3 regions of the Dyadobacter ginsengisoli DSM 21015 genome follow, and region 1 is predicted to be linked to each of the others. Evidence: riboswitches for the same ligand, from Rfam matches in the RefSeq annotation. Region 1 holds a riboswitch; each other region holds the start of a gene.
The links. Region 1 has a riboswitch for cobalamin ahead of BP71_RS22610 (hypothetical protein). Riboswitches for the same ligand answer to the same signal wherever they lie in the genome.
Positions count from the first base shown of each region.

Region 1 (7,997 bases):
CGTTGGTCCAGCGACGGCTTTTGGTAGAAGCATTGAGATAATCATAACCCAATATCACAGAATGACGGCCTAATTTCCAGACATCCTTCACCTGAATACCCTTCCATGCGTTGCGCCCCTGCGCCGACCGGAAGGGGACAACAGCCTTGCCAGACACATTTTGTGTGTAATTTTTGGTACTCTCTTCAGAAGTGAAAACTTTCACACTCGGATTATGCCGGCCAATCAGGCCACTTAATGAAACATCCAGGGCCTGCCGGTCCAAGTCCTTGGTACTGGCCTCGGCACTTCCTGACGATAGCTCACCCGGCGATTCTACGTCCTTCGCCTGAAATTGCTCCCCACGGACATCCACCCGCCAATGCTCATTGATCTGGTATCCGAGGCGCAATGCACCAGAGAAATAATGCAGCTTGGTGAACGGTCGCCGGTCGCCGTCACCGGTGGTCTCGTCGGTCTCAACCACGGGCCGGCCGATGTAGTTTTTTTGTGCATGTTTGTACCCGAAGGCGTCCCTCAGCCAATTGTTTTTCCCGATCCGGTAATCTTTGGATCTTTCCAGGTAGCTGAATGAGAGATCGTAATCGAGTTTTGAAGTAATATTCCCGCCCGTATGAAGCCCTGCCTGAATGGTTTTGAAACTACCATATTCAACGAACACATTACCGGCTGGCTCACCTTTTGAACGTTGCGTGATTACGTTGATCACCCCGCCCATAGCCTGTGAACCATACAGGGAAGAAGCAGGCCCTTTCAGAACTTCAATCCGCTCGATACCATTGAGATTGATCTGCGATAGGTTCGTAGCACCGGCCGGGCGTCCGTCGATTAATAGTAATGTCCTTTGGTTCAGACCCGAAAACTGGGGCCGGAAGCCGCGGATTCCAATGCCGGATGAAAGGTTCGGATATTGAATTACATCCACAGCGGCGGTTTTTCGGACGATATCGGTCAGGTCGGCGGACGGAGTCATCCGGATATCGTCCCCGGAGATCAGCGTGAGCTTTTGTGCGATCTGTTCTTTTTTTGTCTCAAATCGCGTCGCGGTCACGACCACGGCGTCCAGCTGTTTGTGATCGGAGGAGTCGGGGACGTTTTCCTGCGCGGACGCTGGCAGGTTAGCGAGAACGAATAACATCAACCCGGCGAAAGGCCTGCGGAAAGAATGGTACAAAGTAATATGCATTGTTAAGATTGAAATGATTCGTATAAAGTCACTGCGCCAATGAGGATCGAGAATGAGCCGACGAGGTAGTTGACGATGGTCAGGAAACGGTCGCGCTTGCCGGCAAAACGGCCGATCGAGAAGGCAAAGAAATAGCCGTAAGCCGACATGGAAAGGATGATGCCGACGCTCTGGAGAATGATGATCCAGACGGCCGTGACGGCGTCGCTGGCAGCGAGCGTCAATGCAACGGCGCACGCTCCGCCCGTGCCCGCAAGCCCATGAACCATGCCTACCCAGAACGAGCGGCTGACCTTAGGATCATCGGCAATAGGGGAGTATGTATTCTTTTTGAAATTCCTTCGGATAGCCAGCATGCCCAGCCAGATCATCAGCGGCCCCACCAGCAATTCCACTTTACCGGCAACCTGCAACGAAAGCGTCGACCTGAGAAGTAGCACCAGGACGGCAAACAGGATCAATGTGAGAGAATGACCCAACGCCCAGTGCGACGAGCGCCATATCAGTTTCCAGCGTTGTGCCGGACTTTTATTTTCATCGGTGGCCAGTACCGATACCGCCGCCATATGGTCGGGTTCGAAAGAATGTTGTACGCCGAGCAGCAGCGAGTCAATGAGCAGATAATGAATCATTTGGATTTCCGCATAAATTAAAAAACAACTTATGGGAGAATGCAGAAGGCGACTCAGGTTACATGTACCTGCGTTGTTGTCCTCTTGCCTTTCTTCCCGAAAGCAAAACCGGATTGTTCAACGGCAGGTCTTCTGGCTCGTCCAAGCTCTTGCGCCTTCCCGGGCTTTCGAATGATTGAAGTCATTCAAAAAGTCTATCCCAGTGACATCATGCAAGAGCGATGTTTTGAACTTACAGCAGCGGGTACTGCTCCGGATTTGCACCGGATTCCCTTTTAATCACGCGCAGAGCGTGAACCTATGAATGTGCAAAGCTAGCTTTTTTTGACCGAGTAAAACCAGAAAACCGGATGATTAAGCCTAACTTTGCGGTCCAACAAGTTCTTTAACATACTTCTACAACAGAAAAGGTAATGCATTTCAATGCATTCCAGGGGAATCGTGTGAAAATCACGAGCTGTCGCGCAACTGTAAAGGGACAATTTTGAATGACGAATGATTGGGCAAAAATTATTCAGTCAAACATTCAGAATTAAAACCCAAAGCCAGAGCACCTGCTTTTTCATGTTGACAATGCTTTCGCGGTTTGAAGCAGGGTCAGGTTTGGATATGGCCGGGATTTGCTCCCGCCTGCCGGTTTCGGTGCTTCCGTTCATACCTTTCTTTCTTTGCTTACTTACTGATATCGCCTGATGTGTGGCTTTTCAGATCCTGACTTTCTGAGGGCCGGGATCCCGGATGGTTTGCGATTGCTGGGATAGGATGATGAAGAAAGCTTGTATCTAAAAAAGGAGTCATTGCCTTGAAATAAATAGCTAACAACAAAACCGCCCTCCTCAATGCAGTCAGCATTCCTCATTTCTGCTCCTTCCAGCAACTCGGGTAAGACCACCGTTACGCTGGGGTTATTGCGCGCATTGAAAAATCGGGGGTACAAGGTGCAGCCATTCAAATGCGGGCCGGATTACATCGACACAATCCATCATACCACCGCTGCCGGGACGCCAGGGATTAATCTGGACACTTTTATGGCTCCCGGATCGCATGCAGAGGCGCTGTTCGAAAAGTATGCTGGCGCATCGGATGTAGCGGTTACCGAAGGGGTAATGGGGTTGTTCGACGGGGCCGACAGGATGAAGGGAAGCAGCGCAGAGATCGCGGCTTTGCTGGATATTCCGGTAATAATGGTTATTTCGGCGCAGTCGATGGCCTATTCCGCGGCACCGTTGATTTATGGTTTCAGCCGGTTTGATCCACGGGTACGCATTGCCGGTGTCATTTTCAATTTTGTCAATACCGAGTCCCATTACCGTTTTTTGAAAGAGGCCTGCGAAGATGCCGGTGTTGAGGCACTGGGTTATTTGCCTAAGGATCAGAACCTGGTGATCCCTTCGCGGCATCTGGGGTTGCATATTTCTGCTGATACCGATTATGAGGCCATTGTTCAGAGACTGGCCAAAATTATTCCCAAAACCGTTGACGTGGACCGGCTGCTCGAAATCACCCGAAATAGTAACCAGCGGACAATTGCAAAACCTATTGTCCCGAAAGCGGATCCGCGAAGCCCGCTCCGGATCGCAGTGGCCCGCGACGCAGCTTTTTCTTTTTTGTACCACGAAAATATCGAAGTATTAAAATCAATCGGGCAGGTGGAATGGTTCAGCCCGATACAGGACCGGCAATTGCCAGAGACGGATTTGTTGTACCTGCCAGGCGGCTACCCGGAGCTTTTTGCAGTTGAACTGTCAAAAAACACCCCGATGCTGAGCGCCATAGCGCATTATTGCGGGAGCGGAGGCATCACCTATGCCGAATGCGGGGGCCTGATGTATCTCGGTAAAAGCATTACGGACCACCGTGGCGACAGCTTTGAGATGGCAGGCGTGCTGGACGTCCGAACCTCGCTGAAACATGCGCGGATGACGCTGGGCTATCGGAAACTGCATTGGAATGGGCTGGAAATCAATGGCCATGAATTTCACTATTCGACGGTGACCGACGAGAAAATAACTCCCGAACCTGTGCTGATCACCAATGCAAAGGGCATTCCGGTCGATACCCGCTTGTATCGGGCCCAAAATACTTTTGCTACCTATACACATCTTTACTGGGGAGACAAGCCCGAGTTTATTAGCCATTTAATCCAACAGTCGAACCGCAATCGTTCACATTAAGCCGATTGCCGATAGCTCCTTATGAAACGTCAGCGCGTCACCCGATCCGATGGAAAAGCCATTAACCTCGTTCAGCGGCGGGGGCACCTGTCATATTGTTACAATGCCTGCTGCTGCGGCCGGGTCGACCGGGGTTATGCGCCTATCCCTGTGGAATTGTATAAAAATGAATGGTTGCGGAGAAAGCTTCGGAATGTGGTGCATATGACCAAAGGCGGTTGCCTGGGGCCCTGTACACTGGCTAATGTGGTGACACTGCTGTTTGACGGTCATTCGGTCTGGTTCCATTCGATCAACTATGAATGGCAGATCATCGCCATTTTCGATTATATAGAGAGTATGGTAAAGGCCGACCGGTACCTGGTACCGCCTTCCGACCTGGCGGAGTATGTGTTTCAGTTTTACACCTGGAAGGGAAGCGAACATGCGACGGTGGCTGGTCAGGTGGCGCTACCTACGGAAGGCATTGTATTTCTGACCCATGCCGACACAGACCTGCTGACATTGAACCGTGCGATGCAGCTCTTGCCGGATGATTTTCCGAGGACAACCGGTATCAGTTTGCTAGCCATCAAGAGCGAAGAACAAATGCAGCAGTTGCTGCAACGTGAAATTGCGGAAGCAAAAATCATTGTTGTGCGCATCCACGGCAGGTTGAGCAGCATTCCGGGTTTTGGAGAACTGGTGAACCTGGCCGGACAACGCGGGCAGCATCTGATCGTGGTGAGCGGCACAGGTGAGTTGAATCCCGAATTTGCTGCTGTATCCACCGTTTCTCCCGCCATTTTGCAGGAAACACTGGGTTATCTTCAGGCAGGAGGATACAACAACCTGCTGTCGTTACTAGGCTATCTGTCTGACCATTTACTAATGACGGGTTTTGGTTTTGAAACACCCGCTGTGCTTGCGGAGCACGGTATTTACCATCCGGACCTGCCCGAGCATGCGGATCTGGACGACTGGCTGAAACACCGGGACCCGCAGCTGGCGACGATTGGCATTACATTTTACCGGGCTCATTGGCTAAGCGGTAATACACACTTTATAGACACCATGGTGCGATCGCTGGAAGATCGGGGTGTGAATGTACTGCCGGTTTTTACCTCATCACTGAAAGCCTTCAATCCGGAATCGGGGAAACCCTATGCGTTTGAATTTTTTGGAAAACCGGAAGAATCCGGCATTGCCGTCCTGATCAACACGATATCTTTTGCGATGAACGACGTCAGGGCTGCGGGGGCGCGGCCTGTGCAAACCGATGCGCTGACTGCCCTGAATGTGCCGGTGTTGCAAGCCATTGCCTCGGGGATGAGCCGTGGGCCCTGGGAATCGTCGGCGCGGGGATTGAATCCGCTGGACACGGCCATGAATGTGGCGATCCCTGAGTTTGACGGGCGTATCATCACCGTTCCGGTTTCTTTTAAGGAGAAAAACAAAGAAGGAAGAGGTTATGAACCGCTGGAAGACCGCGTCGAGCGGGTAACGGGTTTGGCAGTCCGGTTTGCAAGGCTGCGGTACCTGAAAAACCGGGATAAGAAAATTGCTTTTATCCTCACCAATTCCAATACGAAAGCATCGCAGATCGGTAATGCGGTGGGATTGGATGCGCCGGCATCGCTGCTGAATATCCTGAGGGCCATGCAGGCCGAAGGATACCGGATCGACCAGCTTCCGGTGACGGGGACAGAGCTGATCCATGCATTGATCGACCGTTGCTCCTATGATGAAGAGTTTCTGACTTCCGGGCAACTCGCACAGGCGATTGCGCGCGTACCTGCGGCGCAATATCAGCAATGGTTTGACCAGCTTCCGGAGCAACCCAGGCAAAAAATGCGTAAGCAATGGGGCGAAGCGCCGGGCAAGACCTACGTGCACGAGAATCACATTGCCCTGGCCGGGCTGGACCTGGGCAATGCCCTCGTGATGTTACAGCCGCCAAGAGGCTACGGAATGGACCCGGACGCGATCTATCATCAGCCGGATTTGCCGCCTACCCATCACTATTTCGCGTTATACCGTTGGCTGAGGGATAGTTGGGGTGCCGATGCGATTGTACATGTAGGCAAGCACGGAACGCTGGAATGGCTCCCTGGCAAGGGTATCGGATTATCGGAAAACTGTTTTCCGGATGCTTTCCTGACCGATCTGCCAATGTTTTATCCGTTTATCATCAATGATCCCGGGGAAGGTTCACAGGCCAAACGGAGGGCGCATTCGGTTATCATCGATCACCTCACGCCCCCTATGACTTCTGCGGACACTTATGGTGAGTTGGCCGAGCTGACGCAGCTGGTCGATGAATATTACCAGGTCGAAAGCCTGGACCCATCGAAATTGCCGTTGCTTCAGAGGCAGATCTGGGAGCTGATCCGGAAGACCAACCTCGATACCGATCTCGCCGCGATGCTCAGCAGGGACCATGGTGACCATAAACATGACTGGGATGAGGACATGACTCCCGAAGGTGTGCCGGTGAGCCTGACAGAAATGGATGGAAAGGATATTGCCCATTTGATCGAGGACATCGACGGATACCTCTGTGAACTGGGTGCCGCTCAGATCAGAAATGGATTACATATTTTGGGGGAAATGCCTGAAAAGGAAGCGCTGATTAATATGCTTCAGTCGCTCACGCGGTTGCCCAATGGACCCGTACCTGGCTTACAGACTGAACTCGCGGCGTTGTATGGCTTTAATATAGATACACTTCATCAACAAAAAGGGCAAAAATTAGGGCAGGTATCCGACCAGTTTGCCGCCTGGGCAGACCGGCCGATCGTTACAGGTGCGGACGTTCTGGAGGTGCTGGATGAAATGGCCCGGCATATGATCCGGGTTTTTATGCATTACCGGTTTGAAATACAATCAATCGACCGGATGATCGCGGAGGCGCTGCCATGTGCACTATTCGACGCTGGCCTGAATGGAATCAGGTCGATAATGCAGTTTATGGCCAGTGAACTGGTTCCAAACCTGGGGCAGACCGACGATGAAATCAATAACCTCCTGCATGGACTCTCGGGTGGGTATGTACCCGCAGGACCCAGCGGCGCACCCACACGGGGAATGGCGCATATTTTGCCAACCGGTAGGAATTTTTACGCAGTAGACCCGCGTGTGTTGCCCTCAAAGGCCGCATGGGAGGTGGGGCAGCACTTGGCAAAGGAGGTGCTCGACCGGCATTTTAGGGAAACCGGCCGCTATCCTGAAAGCATTGGTATCAGCATTTGGGGCACCAGCGCTATGCGTACCCATGGCGATGATGTGGCGGAAGTACTGGCGCTATTGGGCGTCAGGCCGCTCTGGCAGAGCGAAAGCAGGCGTATAACCGGGTTGAAATTGATCAGCACGGAAGAGCTGGGCCGGCCGCGCATTGATGTGACTACGCGTATCAGCGGTTTTTTTCGGGATGCTTTCCCCCATCTGATCGAACTGATGGATGAGGCGGTCCAGATGGTAATAGCCGCGGAGGAGCCATTGGAAGATAATTTTGTCAGAAAACATTTTCTGGAAGAATTCGCCGAGTTGCAGAAGGACCCGGGCTTGTCCATTGAACAGGCTGAGGAAAAAGCTTCCTACCGGATTTTCGGTGCAGCGCCGGGTAGCTATGGCGCGGGTATCCTGCCGTTGATCAACGAGAAAAACTGGCATTCGGATGCCGATTTTGCACAAACCTACATTAATTGGGGCGGCTATGCCTACTCGCGCAACGCGCAGGGCGTAGATGCGCGCAAGGAGTTCACGCAGCGGCTCGCGGGTGTGGAGGTCGCTGTGCACAATCAGGATAACCGGGAACATGATATTTTCGATAGCGACGATTATTTACAGTTCCACGGCGGAATGATCGCCACGATCCGGAACCTGACGGGACATCAGCCGAAGCATTATTTCGGAGATTCCCAAAATCCGGCCAGGCCGGTTGTAAGGGACCTGAAAGAGGAAATATTACGGGTTTTCAGATCAAGAGTGGTGAATCCGAAATGGCTGGATAGCATTCGGAAACAT
Region 1 is NZ_JCANTY010000006.1:200,443-208,439, forward strand. Features, by position in the region: gene BP71_RS22605 (TonB-dependent receptor plug domain-containing protein) at 1-1,186, opposite strand, end outside; gene BP71_RS22610 (hypothetical protein) at 1,189-1,818, opposite strand; cobalamin riboswitch at 1,924-2,135, opposite strand; cobalamin riboswitch at 2,211-2,394, shown strand; gene BP71_RS22615 (cobyrinic acid a,c-diamide synthase CobB) at 2,658-3,992, shown strand; gene cobN (cobaltochelatase subunit CobN) at 4,014-7,997, shown strand, end outside.

Region 2 (7,997 bases), on a different contig from region 1:
GGTGCGCCAATGGTACCCTCGCTTTTGAAAGTATAACTGTCTACAAATTCCACTTTGTCTTGTCCCGTTGCAGAATTGTCGACCAGAATTATTCCTTTTCCATTTGATGCCACGTAATCCTGTACACCGCCTTTTAATGCAGTACCGTTTGCAGCTGCGAAAATATCCGCGTCAGCTGTGCTCCGTTCACGCGGGAAGTATGAAATAGCCCCGTTATTTTGTGAAAAATTACCTTCATTCATTACAAAAACGCCACTTACGTAGTCACCCTTCGGTGCAGGATCACTTTGGTTACACGACCATACCGCGAGCGTAGAAAGGGCTACTGCTAATGAACTGGCTAACTGTTTTTTCATTTTCATTGATTTATTGAGAATCGTAACTAAAGGTTAAACTTAATGCAAAACTTCTTCCCGGCATCGCGTTGTTACGCACATTCAGATAAAAAGCATTCGTGACATTCCGCACCTGCCCCTGAATGTGCGCCTTGAAAGGCTTCCAGGAGATGGCGGTTTCGGCCAGAATGTTGATCAACCCGTATCCGTCGAAGGATTGTGAGTTATCGAAAGTTGTGAAACGTTTGCCAACAGCCTGGAACTGACCGGTGATTTTCGTCGATTTATACAGGGCAAATGCATTCATATTGGTGCTGTGAAGGGGGACAAAGACAAGCTGCTTTCCTATTATATCCTGCGAATAATTGTCATAAGCCTTTTCCTGAGAGCTCTTATTGAATGCGTAGCCGGCGTCCCATCCTAACCTGGTTGCCCCCGTCCGGCAGACGTAACCTAGTTGCAGCTCGATACCGCGGGCGAGTACCTGTTGCAGGTTTTCGACCCGGTATTTCCTCGAAGGATTCCAATACGTCCAGTCTTTGATACGATTGTGATAGGCTGTCAGTGAAATGCGTAAGGCATTTCCCGGTTCCGGTTTGAAAGTGTGCTCAACGCCCAGCTCTTTGTTCCAGCCGCTTTCGGGTTTAATATCCGGGTTCCCGAGATCTTTCCAGTAACGTTCATTCAGGGTGGGAGTCCGGTAGCTGCGCCCGAGGGAGCCTTTTATGATTACGCGATGCCGATCGTTTCTTATCAAATTGTATTCAGCCCCCAGTGAAGGCGTGAATGGCGGATTGTAGCCGGTGACCAAAGCCTGCCGGAAATTAGCAGAAAAGGTCAGGCGGTCGATGACCTGCCAGCGGCTCAGAACAAAAAAATCGGTGCGGTTTTCAGTTACCGGAGTGTGGGCATAGCCGGGCACTTCCGAACGGAAATGCGTCCATTCAGCACCGGTTTTGAGCGATATTGGATGGAGTGAGCGACCCATATTCAATGTGAAATCTTTTTCAACCCGGGTAGCCAGCTTGTCTGTAACCGAGTGGTCGGGGCGGGAGAGGTCTCCTTTTGCATAGTCAATAATATCGCGTACCCACGCGGTGCGGATGGTGAACGTCTTGATCCGATAACGCAACATGGTACGATACGCCTCGGTGAGCGTCATTTCTCGGCCCGCTTCATCAGTCGGCGTCAGTATAAGTTTGTTGCTGGTGAGCCAGACGTGTGCCGAAATCTCCTGATCGCTCGGGGATTGCAGAAACAGGTCCTGTACAATACCTTTTTGAGCAGTTTCTGTCAGCAGTACCGCGTAATTGCTCCTTGTTTCGTAAGGGTAGTCATTGTTCATGCGTCCGCTGTACACAACGGTCTTGCCCGAAATCGTCCATTGGCCTGTCAACGGTAGGGTGTACCGGACATTAGCCTGGCTCTGATGATTTCGGAAACTTTCTTGCTGCCTCCCAAGGCTAATGCCAAAGCGTCCGGCGGACGGCTTGCTGTCCAGCAAAATGCTGCCTCCCACGGCATCGGTGCCTATAATGCTGGCGGAGGCGCCGTACTGGACAGACAATCGGTCAAAACCAACAACCGGAATGGTGGAAAAATCGGTTTGCCCGAGCGTAGGCGCATTAATATTCAGTCCGTTCCACAGCACGGCAGTGTGATTGGCAGATGTGCCGCGAAAGGAGGCGGTACTCAGTTGGGCAGGTCCGTAGTTTTTGAATGCAATCGGCGTGTAGGCTGATAATGCGTCACCGATGTTCTGAAAACGGAACTGGGCGAGAGATGCGGAATCCATGGTTTGGATTTTAAGGCCACTCATAAACTTCTGAGGAACAAAACCTTTGATAACAACCGGATCCAGGTCGATGGAGTCGCTTTGGGCATAGAGACGCGCCGGTAAGGCTGAGCTCACCCAAAGTATCAAAAAGATAAAAAATTTCCGGTCGGCAGTCACCCCAGCAAAGCAATGGATTGGCGGTGATCTTTGGTTTTTCCTCCGAAAACATCAGATCAAACGCTCTGGCAGGTCTCCTGGCTCATCATTGGGATCCGGGGCCTTCCCGTTCGGAAACAGTGGCATGAAGATCGGTCCGTTTATTGCTGACTTACAGTTGCGGGGACAGTTTCCGGTTCTCACGGAATTCCCTATTAAGCCTAACCGCTGATTAGAAGTGGTTTATGGCACCAAGCGGCGCAAAGTTAGGCATTTTCAATGACTTTTGGTTGTTTGTGATAAGCGCTATCTTTGCGGCAAATTCTGATCCCGTTGGCGGCTACTACTGAAAATTTTCCTGCGACTTCGTCTTATAAAGGCATCTACCTCATGCTCGGGGCTGCGTTTTTCTTCTCGCTTACTTCGGCTATCTCCAAATGGCTTGGTAAGGATTTCCATACGGTACAACTCGTTTTTTTCAGGAACATAGTCGGCGTTGTTTTTGTGATCAGCAGCATCCGGAGGCGGCCATTGCGCCAGGAAGGCGGGAAGCTGGGACTGCTTATTTTCCGGGGCGTGGTCGGCACATTGTCGCTTTACATGCTTTTTTACGCTATTCAAACCCTTGGCCTGGGACGGGCTTCTACTTACCAGTATACCTATCCGATTTTCCTCGCATTGTTTTCCTGGCTTCTGATCGGAGAGACGTTGAATTCGAAGGAATGGATGGCGATCTTCGTCGGATTTACCGGCATCCTTTTTGTGTTTCGCCCCGATCTGTCGAGCTCTTTCCGGGATAATGCGCTGGGACTCGGCAACGCATTGCTGACGGCCATATCCTATTTGTCGATCAGGCAATTGGGAGTCGTGTATGACACACGCGCGATCATTCTTTCCTTTATGCTGAGCGGGATCGTGATGCCCATCCTTTCGATGCTGGTGGGCACCTATTATCCGATAGCGCACTTGGATTTTCTGATCGGAACATTCAAATGGCCGGAGAACGTGTTTCAATGGCTGGGTTTTCTGGCGCTGGGACTGACCGCGTTGCTTGGGCAAAGGATGCTGACACAATCGTTTACCTATGACAAAGCCGGTCGTGTCGCTGCGATCGGTTATTCCAATATCCTGTTTTCCGTCCTGATCGGATTTCTGATGGGTGAAGCGATCCCTTCTGTTTCCATGCTCGCGGGGATGTTTCTCATCATTGCCGGAGGAATACTCGTTTCTTTTGCCAAAAGTAAAAGCGCTTAAAGCCGCACGTTTGAGGCAAAGGCATTGATATCAATCTCCTGTGTTTTGTTTCGTCAAAAAATGCGTAAAATTGGGACAGCTTTCCTGGCTTGCTGATTATTGAATAGCATTTGAGATGCCGGGTAACGATTTGTGTGGGAGGTTTGTTTAAACAAAAAGAAATCAAAAATACCATGAAACGATTCCTGTCATCGCTTTTGATATTTCCGCTGATGCTGATAATCCTGGCAGGTTTCAAAGCGGATAAAGCCAGTAAACCCGCAGAAGGGATCCAATGGCTCACCATCGAGGAAGCCTTTGCCAAAATTCAAAAGGAGCCCCGCAAGGTGGTGATCGACGTTTACACCGACTGGTGCGGCTGGTGCAAGGTAATGGACCGTGAAACTTTCAAGGACAAAGCGGTGGTCGACTATATTAACAAGAAATATTATGCTGTAAAGCTGGACGCAGAACAGAAAGAGGCGATCACACTTGGCGACAAGAAATTCAAATACCTGGCCCAGGGAGGTCGCGGCATCAACGAAATCGCATTGGCGCTTACCAACAACCAACCGAGTTATCCTACCACTGTTTTCCTGGACGATAAATTCAACATGATTCAGCCGCTTCCCGGATATCTGAAAGCGAAGGAATTCCATCAGATCATCACCTTTTTCGGAGAAGATTATCACAAAAAGCAGGATTTCGAGAGCTATAAGGCCAAGACCTATGGCGAGTTGTACCCGGCGAAATAATATTTATACAGTTTCACCCTCCTGCATTCTCTCCGCATTTTCCGCGATGCGTAGTTTCTCGATCAGCTCGGCGATGTCGCCTTCCATTACGGCGGGAAGGTTGTAAACCGTGTAACCTATGCGATGGTCTGTAATGCGGCTTTGCGGGTAGTTATATGTCCGGATCTTGTCAGAACGGTCTCCGCTTCCTACCATGGATTTACGTTGAGAACTGATCGCATCATTGTGTTTTTTCAACTCGATCTCGTATAGCCTCGAACGAAGGACGCTCAATGCCCGGTCTTTGTTTTTCAACTGCGAACGCTCATCCTGGCAGCTCACCACAAGTCCGGATGGGATGTGGGTAAGACGGACCGCCGAATAGGTTGTATTAACCGACTGTCCACCCGCGCCTGACGATTGGAATGTATCCACGCGAACGTCGTTCATGTTGATTTGTACATCCACTTCTTCGGCTTCGGGCAGTACCGCAACGGAGGCGGCAGAAGTGTGGATCCGGCCCTGAGACTCGGTCTGCGGAACGCGTTGCACGCGGTGTACACCCGATTCGAACTTCATTTTGCCATATACATCTTCTCCCTCGACCTTGCAGATGATCTCCTTGTAGCCGCCGTTGGTTCCCTCGGTATAGTCCATGACGGACGAGCGCCACCCCATTTTCTCGAAGAAGCGCTGGTACATCCTGAAAAGGTCTCCCGCAAAGATGGCCGCCTCGTCGCCACCGGTGCCGCCGCGGATTTCGAGGATGATGTTACGGCTGTCGTTAGGATCTTTGGGGATCAGGAGTTCTTTGATCGTCTGTTCAAGTTCGTCCAGGCGTGGCACCAGCTCATCGAGTTCCTCCTTGGCCATTTCTCTCAGATCCTCGTCTTTTTCAGTAGCTATAAGTTCCTTGGTCCCGGCTATGTCCTTTTGCAATTTTTGGTAAATCACATATTGCTCTACAATCTTGCCGAGATCTTTGTATTCTTTGCTGATCTTGGAATAGCGTGTAGAGTCGGAGACAACTTCCGGTTGTATAATTTGTTGAGAAACCTCTTCAAAACGTTCTTTTATAGCTTCTAATTTATCGATCATCTTTATTGGATATCTTTGGCACGACGCATTCGGGGCACAAAGATACGCATTTTAGCTAAATGAATGATTTCAAGACGCCATATGCATGTTATGACGGGTTGGGTGCGGAAAGAGGGTACATCAGACTAACATTTACGGAATATGAAACAGTTATTATACATCGCAGCGATAACCGGAATTCTTGCCGGATGTGATTTTAAAAGTGGCCGCATTGAAAATACCAAGGAATTGAGCCGGGAGATCAAAGCATCGCAAATCAAACGGGTTACCAACACGCAGCTTGTTTATGCGGCCGACGAATGGGGAAAGAAAATAGCGCAGATCGCCGAAAAGACTTTGAAAAGCGAATTGGAGAAAAATCCCGGGTCCGGGGTGGCACTCTGCAAAAATCTGTCGGGAATTCCGGTTGTCGCGGCCTTACAAAAAGAATATGGCGTCAAAGTCGAGCTTATGGGAGCTGCCGACCTGAAAAACCCGGCTCTGTCGCCGAAAGAGCGTGAAATATTGGATGCTTACCTTTACAGTGCCAGAAGCAAGGCGACTGCCGGTGATAATTTGCAGCAGCTGAACGACACTATGCTGGTATATAATGCGCCTGTATCAGCGGAAAGTATTGTTTGTAAAAAGTGCATGAGTGCACAGGACACGACTTTCGCGGTTTGGCGATTGCTTTTCAGTAAAAAGGAGATCATCAGGAAGCTGGACGCCAAGCAGTTGAAAGATTGATTCAGGCAATAATTTTTGTTTATTTCAGGAAAACAAAAACGCGTGACTATGCTGCACAAATTACCGCTGGTGGTTCTTTTCATCGCTTCGCTCACGGCCTCGGCCCAAAATAATACTGTCGTTTTTCAATCCGATTTCGGTTTAAAGGACGGAGCCGTTTCAGCCATGAAGGGTGTAGCGACGGGTGTTTCCCCGGACATCAGGTTGTATGACGTAACGCATGAGATTCCTGCATATAATATCTGGGAGGCGGCTTATAGGCTGGTACAGACCGCACCGTACTGGCCGGCCGGAACAGTTTTCGTTTCGGTAGTAGATCCGGGCGTGGGGACCGAGCGAAAGTCAGTGGTTTTGCTGACGAAATCGGGACATTACTTTGTTACTCCCGACAATGGCACATTGACGCTCGTGGCGGAGCAAATGGGGATCGGGGAGGTGAGGGAAATTGATGAAGCGGTTAACCGGCGGAAAAATTCAGGTGCGTCGTACACCTTTCACGGGCGTGACGTATACGCATACACAGGCGCGCGGCTGGCAGCGAAAGTAATATCTTTTGAGCAGGTAGGACCGAAATTGTCAGCTAATGTCATCTCGATTCCTTACCAAAAGCCTTCTTTTGAAAAAGGGAAAATCCTGGGCGCTATCCCGATCCTGGATATTCAGTACGGTAATGTATGGACCAACATTGACAGAGCGCATTTCGATCAACTAAATGTGCGCATCGGAGACGATGTGAAAGTGCAGGTTTTCAAAGCGGGTGACAAAGTGTACGAAGGGAAGGTAAAGTTTGTCAACACATTTGGGGAGGTGAAAGAAGGTGCGGATGTCGGCTATTTTAACAGCCTGCTTAACTTTTCACTCGGCATCAATATGGGCAACTTCTCGGAAAAATATAAAGTACTGAGTGGAAGTGAATGGAGTATTGTCCTGAGTAAATGAACAATACCCCGCTTCTGATTTATTTTCCGACCACCTGGTAGATTTCGTACCAGTCTTCCCGGGTCAGTTTAATGTCCGATGCACTTGCCCCATTGCGGATGCGTGTTTCGGAAAGTGATCCGATAATGGGTAAAGTACCCAGCTTCATTAACCAGGCCACGGCAGTCTGCTCGATATTTGCGTCATATTTTTTTCCGATCTCATCCAGCTTTGATCTCAGTCTGACCGCTTTATCATCTGTTCCGTTCAGGATTTTCCCGCCCGCGAGTGGTGCCCAGGCCAGCGGTTTGCTGAAACTTTGTTTGATAAAATCGATCCGGCCGTCTTCAATGGCCGTCGTATTCATCAGATTGAGCTCGATATGATTGGTAACAATAGGGATACGCAGGTAAGAGGCAAGCAACTGGTGCTGAAAAACAGTAAAGTTGGCCACGCCGATGTGCTTGGCTTTTCCAGAAGTTACGATCTCAGCCAGTGCCATCGCAGTTTCTTCAGGGTCGGCGAGCAGATCGCTTTGATGCAAAAGGAAAATATCCAGGTAATCTGTTTTGAGTCTTTTCAACGAACCATTGATACTGTTGATAATATGCTCCCGGGAGTTATCATAGTAGGTAAGATACTTGTTTTCAGAAGTTCTGATCCCACATTTACTAAACAAAACAATGTCTTCCCTTTTGAATGACCTGTTCCGGATAATCTTTCCAAAATGCTCTTCAATGGTCTGGTCGCCGTAAACGTCAGCGTGGTCGAATGTATTGATGCCCAGTTCAAGGCAGAGATTGACGGTCTTTTCAATTTGGGCGGTGGTGATAGCACCTTCGTCGGTCCATCTCCAGAAACCATAAATTGCTTCTGAGACCTTTGGCCCGGAATCGCTGAGGCTTACTTTCTTCATCGGTGGTAATTTGAATTCGTGCAAAAATATCTATTTCTCCAGTCGTTTATCTTTCACGATCAGATAAAAATCGTTTTCCAGTTCCAGGTAGCCATAGTCGTACA
Region 2 is NZ_JCANTY010000010.1:141,706-149,702, forward strand. Features, by position in the region: gene BP71_RS31525 (YncE family protein) at 1-356, opposite strand, end outside; gene BP71_RS31530 (TonB-dependent receptor plug domain-containing protein) at 367-2,247, opposite strand; cobalamin riboswitch at 2,339-2,539, opposite strand; gene BP71_RS31535 (DMT family transporter) at 2,581-3,522, shown strand; gene BP71_RS31540 (thioredoxin family protein) at 3,696-4,256, shown strand; gene prfA (peptide chain release factor 1) at 4,260-5,333, opposite strand; gene BP71_RS31550 (hypothetical protein) at 5,475-6,059, shown strand; gene BP71_RS31555 (SAM hydrolase/SAM-dependent halogenase family protein) at 6,108-6,998, shown strand; gene BP71_RS31560 (aldo/keto reductase) at 7,018-7,893, opposite strand; gene BP71_RS31565 (DNA gyrase inhibitor YacG) at 7,924-7,997, opposite strand, start outside.
Region 2: it holds a riboswitch for cobalamin, as region 1 does, so the genes downstream of both, BP71_RS31530 (TonB-dependent receptor plug domain-containing protein) here and BP71_RS22610 (hypothetical protein) in region 1, are expected to answer to the same signal.

Region 3 (7,997 bases), on a different contig from region 1:
AATGTTTAAGGACGGGAAAAGAATGTTTAGATTGGTGAGACCTGATCCCGAATACCGCCTTTATTATGACTCCTAAAATCAGTATCTACCCGGATTATACTACGATGAGCTTTGCGGCTGCGGAACGTGTAATCGCTTTGTTGATCAACAAGCCTCGCGCGGTCGTATGTTTCCCATCGGGAAGTACGCCCAAAGGGATGTTCCAAGCGCTGGTGGCGGCACACCATAACGGCCGGGTTGATTTTTCACAATGCACATTTATCGGACTCGACGAGTGGATAGGAATGGGAGCAGGCGACGACGGGAGTTGCCGGGACCTGCTGGACAGGGATTTTTTGAAACCGATTGGCCTTCGCGACAGTCAAATCATATTTTTTAATGGAAGGGCGTTGAACCCGCAGGATGAATGCGATCGTGTTAATAAGGCTCTGGCCAGTCTGGGTGGTCTCGATCTGATCGTGCTGGGTGTGGGGATGAACGGACATCTTGCGTTGAATGAACCGGGTACCTCCTGGGATACTTATGCCCATATTTCGGAGTTGGAAACCATTACCAAAGAAGTAGGACAAAAGTATTTTCATCAGCCAACTGAACTTACGAAGGGATTGACGGTGGGCATCAAACATATTCTGGAAGCCAAAGCCGCGATCCTGCTCGCTTCCGGGAGGCCCAAAGCGGCAATCATTCAACGGGCAATGGCATTCCCCGTTTCCAGAGATTTTCCTGCTACGGTATTGCAAAACCATTTGAATGCGGAATTTATCCTCGACGGGGACGCAGCTGCCCCGGTTTCATAGCTGGTCACGAAATCGGGATATCAAAATCACTTTTGAGGGGGCTGTTTCGATTCAAAAACAGATATTTTATCCTGCCAAAACATTAATTTCTCTTCGCGTCACTTAATTCAATAGCCCATTTCCGGGCCAATCTCCATTCCTTTTAAATTTGAGCTGTTCTTTGTGAACACCCGTCAATCGGGATGATGGTTTTGCTTTTGGATCCCTCAGCCAAAATACAGCAAAAGAAAAAAGGAACCGTGTGCAAATCACGGGCAGTCGTGCTACTGTAAGTATCTGCATCACATGGATGCGGTTTTTTACCCTCGTGACCCATTGCAGTCAGGCTTTCAGGAAAGCCGAAACAGCGAGAAGGGCGGTAAAAATGATATAAGCCAGGAGACTTGCCGTCATCCTCAATGACTATTCTCTCACGATCGGGGAATGGCCAAGTATTGATTTACCACATATTTAACCCCGAAGCCGCGCTCCTGGATATATTCAGGGAGGCATGTCTGCACATTTTCTGCGGCCAGGGCGGTGAACGGGAGCGTATGATGTACCGGGGCAGCGATGTCGCCGGGATGGGTGGGTGTTTTCACAGGGTTTTTTCAAACTCTTTAAACACAAAAATTATGTTGTCACACAACCTCGGCTATCCGCGTGTGGGGAGCCATCGTGAACTCAAAAAGGCCAATGAGCAATTCTGGGCCGGAACTATCGATCGGGATGCGTTGCAAAAGGTAGCCCAGCAGATCCGTCACCAGAACTGGGATACCCAGCAGCGTGCGGGTATTGAGCTGATCCCATCGAACGATTTCTCCCTTTACGACCACGTTTTGGATATGTCCCTCATGGTAGGAGCGATTCCCCGGCGTTATCACCAGCTGCTCGACGGCAAATCGAACAAAGAACTTGAACTGTATTTTGCCATGGCGAGGGGATACCAGAAGAACGGCCTGGATATCAAGGCAATGGAAATGACCAAATGGTTTGATACCAATTACCATTACCTGGTACCGGAGTTTGTGAAAGATCAAAAATTCAGGCGGTACTCCGACAAAGCACTTATCGAATTCGAGGATGCATTGCATAAAGGAATTCTCACAAAGCCGGTTTTTCTGGGCCCGGTCACTTATTTGTTGTTAGGGAAGGAAAAAGAAGAGGGGTTTGAGAAAATCGATTTGCTGGACAACCTTTTACCGGTTTATCTATCTGTTTTAAAAGAATTGGCCGCGCGTGGGGCCAAATGGGTGCAACTGGACGAGCCGGCATTAGTACTCGATCTGTCGGAGAAGCATAGGCTTGCATTTGAGCGTGCTTACCAGCAGATCCGTGAAGAATTACCCTCCCTACAAATATTGGTTACGACCTATTTCGGGGCATTGGAGGACAATGCGGACGTGACTGTGAGCTTACCCGTGGATGCATTGCATATCGATATCACCAGGGGGCTGGAAAGCCTGGATGTGATGCTGAACAACGCGTCGTTCATCGGTTCTTCCAAAAAACTGTCTCTGGGAGTAGTGGATGGGCGTAATATCTGGAAAAATGATTTCGGGCCATCACTGGAGCTGATCAGAAAGGCTGTGAATGTGCTCGGAGAAAGCCGGGTGATGATCGCACCATCCTGCTCTTTGTTGCATAGCCCGTTCGATCTGGATCTCGAAAAAAACGAGCAGGTGCTGACACCCGAGATTAAAAACTGGATGGCATTTGCGAAACAAAAATTGAATGAAGTGGCAACTCTGGCGAGGCTTTCCGGAACGGAATGGCAATTGGATCGGGCATTTGTGGTTAATCAGCAAGCTATTGACAGTCGCCGTACCTCTGCATTGATCCATAAACCGCAAGTAAAGCAGCGCGTTGCAGCTATTCATGAAAAAGACTTTGAGCGGTCGAATGGTTTTGCGGTACGCCAGAGTATTCAGCTTGAAAAATTAAAATTACCGCTATTCCCCTCGACTACGATCGGCTCATTTCCGCAAACGGACGAGGTGCGGCAACTCCGCGCGCAGTTGAAAAAAGGCGCCTTGTCAATAGACGAATACGAGGCACGCATCCGGGAGGAGATAGTAGACTCTCTGCGCTGGCAGGAACGGCTGGGTATAGATGTGCTGGTGCACGGCGAATTTGAACGCAACGACATGGTCGAGTACTTCGGAGAGCGTTTGTCGGGATTTGTTTTTACTCAGAATGGTTGGGTACAGAGCTATGGCAGCCGTTGCGTAAAGCCGCCGGTGATATATGGTGACGTAGAGCGGCCTGAAGCGATGACGGTGAAATGGTCGTCGTTTGCGCAAGCTAATTCCGAAAAACTGGTGAAAGGAATGCTGACAGGTCCCGTCACTATTCTTCAATGGTCGTTTGTGCGGGATGATCAGCCAAAGAAAGATACAGCTTTCCAGATCGCATTGGCTATCCGCGACGAAGTAGTAGACCTCGAGAAAGCTGGTATCCGTGTGATCCAGATCGACGAGCCGGCAATTCGTGAGGGACTTCCCTTGCGTAAGCACGCATGGAATACCTATCTGCGATGGGCCGTGGACGCCTTCCGCCTGAGCGCGGCAGGTGTCGCGGACCAGACGCAGATCCACACGCACATGTGCTACGCGGAGTTTAATGACATTATCGATTCTATCGCTGCCCTGGACGCCGACGTGATCACGATCGAAACCTCGCGTTCGCAAATGGAGCTCCTCGACGCGTTCGCTGCATTCAACTATCCCAATGAAATAGGACCGGGCGTATACGACATCCATTCCCCGAGAGTACCCACCGTGGAGGAAATGGTTCTGCTCCTGGAAAAGGCATTAAAGGTCATCCCTGCCCGCAATTTGTGGGTAAATCCCGACTGCGGGCTTAAAACCCGGAAATGGCCGGAAACGGAGGCCGCTTTGCGGAATATGATTTCTGCGGCTAACTTGCTGCGCGAATCGGTGGAAGTTGCCGGATAGCAATTGGGTGTGGTCGCAGATGGCCACACCCAACTTATTATTATTCCAGTTCTCATCACTATTTTCTAAGGTTTTGACAGTAGCAGAAAAAATTACCGCTTCGGAAACCCGCGTTTTTAAAACCGTATTTCCCAATAACACCAACCACTACGACACCCTCTTCGGGGGAACCGCATTATCGATGATGGACGAGGTAGCATTTATTGCCGCAACGCGCTTTTCGAGATTACGCTGCGTAACCGTTTCATCCGACCGCATTGATTTTACGCATCCAATCCCAGCCGGGACCATTATTGAGCTCGTGGGGCGCGTTGAAACCGTTGGTAATACCAGTATGAAGGTCAGGGTAGATATTTTTGTAGAGAAGATGTATGAAGAGAGCCGGGAGAAGGCGGTGACGGGGATTTTTACTTTCGTGGCGCTTGACGAAAATCACAAACCTACAAGGATCATATAAGCAGTGCCCGAAGGGTAATTTTATCAGCCGGTTATTCATCAGAAAACAAAAAAAATGAGCAGAAGGTGATATTGAAGGGACTGTTCCATCTGTATCGGCATCCTGCTTCATGAAATCACGCTCTTTTATCTTCTCAGGTATCTTTGTTCTTTTCCTTTATATCGTGTCAGAGATTCTGCTTCGCCTGGGATTGCTGTTCTTCGGTTATCCATTCTTTCGGCCATCCGACTACCTTTATTCCGGGTTTTACGCTAACATGAAGGAAGTCAGTTCCAATGAGATTCGACGGGGAGGTGAAGTTAAAAATGTGCTTATCCTGGGCGGTTCAGTGGTAAGTACGGCTTGGACACATATGGAAAGCAGGCTGGACACGATTTTGCAAAAGCATTATGGAAAAAGAGCACGGTACGCTTTTTATAATGTGGCGGATGCTGGTCATACTTCCAGGGACAATGCGTTGAAATACAGTTTGCTAGGAGAGAAGCGCTTTGACCTCGTACTTTACTATGAAGCGATCAACGAAAACAGGGCTAACAATGTTCCGGCGCAAGACTTTCGCCAGGATTATTCACACATGCGCTGGTATCACGATATCTACCTTCTGCAATCTCATCCGGAGATTAACATTACAGTAATACCTTATGTGCTCGACAAGGTGATGGGTAACGTTAAAGACCGCCTGGAACATCGCGTCTACATTAGCCATGGGGAGGTCGACCCGCAGTTCGCGCAATATGGTTCGGATATCAAGACAGAAGAACCCTATCGCCGAAATTTGGAGGAGATTATAACCATTGCCAAAAAGCGGGGTGACAAGCTTTTGCTGGTGAGCTATGCATCCTTTTTTCCCGAAAACGTTTTGCTGACCGGTGAGGAAAAGGATATGCAGCATTTTGCGGGATGCAACAGATTTGTTGCTACGCCTGTCGTGATGTGGGGCAGGCCGGAGAATGTCAAAAAAGGTATAGCCATACATAACCAGGTTTTAAAGGGGCTGGTTAACAAGCACAACACGTTATTTCTTGACATGGAGCGTCGGATGCCGAGAGACCCGGAACTGTTTTGCGATGTCTGCCATTTGAGCGGGCCTGGGGCACAACGCCTTGCACATGAGATTACCGAATTTATCGTACGGCATAAATTACTGGAATAAGGCTCACGTTTCCTGGAAGTGATTCAGAATTAGTTATTTAGGGTAGTTGAATTTAGGCCCTGTGTTAACATTTCATTATTCCTGGCTGACATTTGACTGATTTCGAGCCGTTTGATAACAAATCTAAGGTGCTCGGTAGCGGGGTTCGATTGCAGGGTTGCCCAAAATGCTTAACTTGCACGCCTTTTGAACAGTGTAGGTCGAAAAGCTATACATATTTATATAAATACGCTTTAATGAAAATTTTAGGTATCTCGGCTTTCTATCATGATTCGGCCGCGGCTCTCATCGACAACGGAGAAATAGTTGCGGCAGCCCAGGAAGAGCGCTTCACCCGCAAAAAACACGATCCCGGTTTTCCCTCTAATGCAGTGAAATTTTGTCTGGAATACGGCGGACTTTCTCTAAACGAGCTCGACGCGATTGTTTTCTATGACAAACCGCTCCTTAAGTTTGAAAGATTGCTTGAAACCTACTACGCTTTTGCCCCAAGGGGTGTAAGATCCTTCCTGACGGCCATGCCGGTCTGGATCAAGGAAAAGATGTTTCTCAAAAGATTGATTAACGAGGAACTCGAAAAGCTGGGTTACGATAAAAAGAAGAAAAAGGTGAAAATGCTCTTCCCGGAGCACCACCTGTCACACGCAGCGAGTGCATTCTATCCTTCTCCTTTTGAGAAATCCGCAATTCTGACCATCGATGGTGTGGGTGAATGGGCCACGGCTTCGATCTGCCTGGGTGAAGGAAAAGATATCAGTATTTTAAAAGAACTTCGTTTCCCGCATTCGCTGGGACTCCTTTATTCGGCATTCACCTACTTCCTGGGCTTCAGGGTGAATTCGGGAGAATACAAACTCATGGGTCTCGCGCCGTACGGAGACCCCACTTCGCCCGACATCAAGCGTTACGAGGAGATTATTCTGAAAGATCTCATCGATCTGAAGGAAGATGGATCGGTGTGGCTTGATCAGGATTATTTCGATTATGCAACGGGCCTGAAAATGGTGAACGAGCATAAATGGGAGGCTCTGTTCGGCTTTAAAACCAGAAGACCGGAGGATGCCCTGGAAGCTGTTCATTGTAACCTGGGACTTGCAATCCAAAATATTACGGAAGAGGCGGTGGTGAGAATGGCGAAAGAAGCTAAACGCCTTACCGGTGCCGATTACCTATGCATGGCAGGTGGGGTTGCATTGAATTGCGTTTCGAACGGGAAATTGCAGAAAGCCAATATATTCAAAGATATTTTCATTCAGCCCGCAGCAGGTGATGCCGGCGGTGCATTGGGTGCCGCTCAAGCCGCATACCATATCTTTTTCGGACAAGAGAGAAACATTACCTGGAAGGCGGACGCGATGCGCGGATCCTACCTGGGACCCACTTTCTCGGATCTGGACGTTGCGTTGACTGCCAAAAAATACAAAGCAGTTTATACGCACTTCGAAAATTTCAAAGACCTTACACAGGAGGCTGCACAGTTGTTATCAGAAGGAAATGTAGTAGGCTGGGTACAGGGAAGGATGGAATTTGGCCCACGTGCGCTGGGTGGCAGGAGTATTCTGGGCGATCCAAGAAATGCCGAAATGCAGAAAAAGCTCAATCTGAAAATCAAATACCGTGAGTCTTTCCGGCCTTTTGCCCCGTCGGTATTGGCGGAAAATTGCTCCGATTATTTCGACTACGACGGTATTTCACCCTATATGCTGCTGGTGCATCCGGTTGCACAAAACCGGAGAAAGCCGGTGCCTGCCGATTATAGTTCGCTGGACCTGCGTGAAAAGCTTTATTTCGAACGTTCGGACCTGCCTTCCATTACCCATATCGACTATTCTGCACGTATCCAGACCGTGCATAAAGAAACTAACCCGCGTTATTACGAACTGATCGATTCTTTCAAAGCATTGACAGGGTACGCCGTAGTCGTCAATACCAGTTTCAATGTACGGGGAGAGCCAATCGTTTGTACTCCTAACGACGCCTACCGTTGCTTCATGCGGACTGAAATGGACTACCTGGTCGTAGGGAACTTTATTTTTGATAAGAAACAGCAGCCGGAGTGGCTGGAAAAAGATAACTGGAAGGAAGAATTCGTTCTGGATTAATCCCCATTGATCATCCAAAGTAATGGCGTCTAAAATTGTTACCAGCATAATCCGGATTTTATTTCTGGGGATATTGTTCGTGTTTCTGTTCTATCCGGACAAATTTCATATCAAATTCGATTATCCCGGCTATCCGCAAAGTGATAGCTGGCATATAAGATTGGCGAAATTCGCTTTCTGGCTTCTGCTGGTCATCGAGATTCTCCGCATATTCTACTATGGCGTTGTAAAGAGCAAAGCGAAAGGACTGCTGGCTAATGTTGTCACGATCTCCGTTCCGCTGATTGTGACGTTGATTTTCCTCGAAATCATATTCATGTACGTTCCGCAGAGCCACGAAGGTGTGTTGTCAAAAGCCTCGCAGATTTGGTGGGAAAAGTACTGGAATCCGGTAAACTCGCTGGGCTATCACGACAAAGAAATCAAGAGCGAACCCGGTAAGAAAAATGTACTGGTAATCGGTGATTCCTTCGCTGCCGGTCATGGGTTGAAAGATGTAAATGAACGGTTCTCAGACATGCTCGAAGCAAAGCTCGGAAGGGATCAATATAC
Region 3 is NZ_JCANTY010000004.1:575,455-583,451, reverse strand. Features, by position in the region: gene BP71_RS17500 (6-phosphogluconolactonase) at 66-797, shown strand; cobalamin riboswitch at 967-1,202, shown strand; gene BP71_RS17495 (hypothetical protein) at 1,208-1,378, opposite strand; gene metE (5-methyltetrahydropteroyltriglutamate--homocysteine S-methyltransferase) at 1,412-3,733, shown strand; gene BP71_RS17485 (acyl-CoA thioesterase) at 3,807-4,190, shown strand; gene BP71_RS17480 (hypothetical protein) at 4,300-5,343, shown strand; gene BP71_RS17475 (carbamoyltransferase family protein) at 5,580-7,445, shown strand; gene BP71_RS17470 (SGNH/GDSL hydrolase family protein) at 7,468-7,997, shown strand, end outside.
Region 3: it holds a riboswitch for cobalamin, as region 1 does, so the genes downstream of both, metE (5-methyltetrahydropteroyltriglutamate--homocysteine S-methyltransferase) here and BP71_RS22610 (hypothetical protein) in region 1, are expected to answer to the same signal.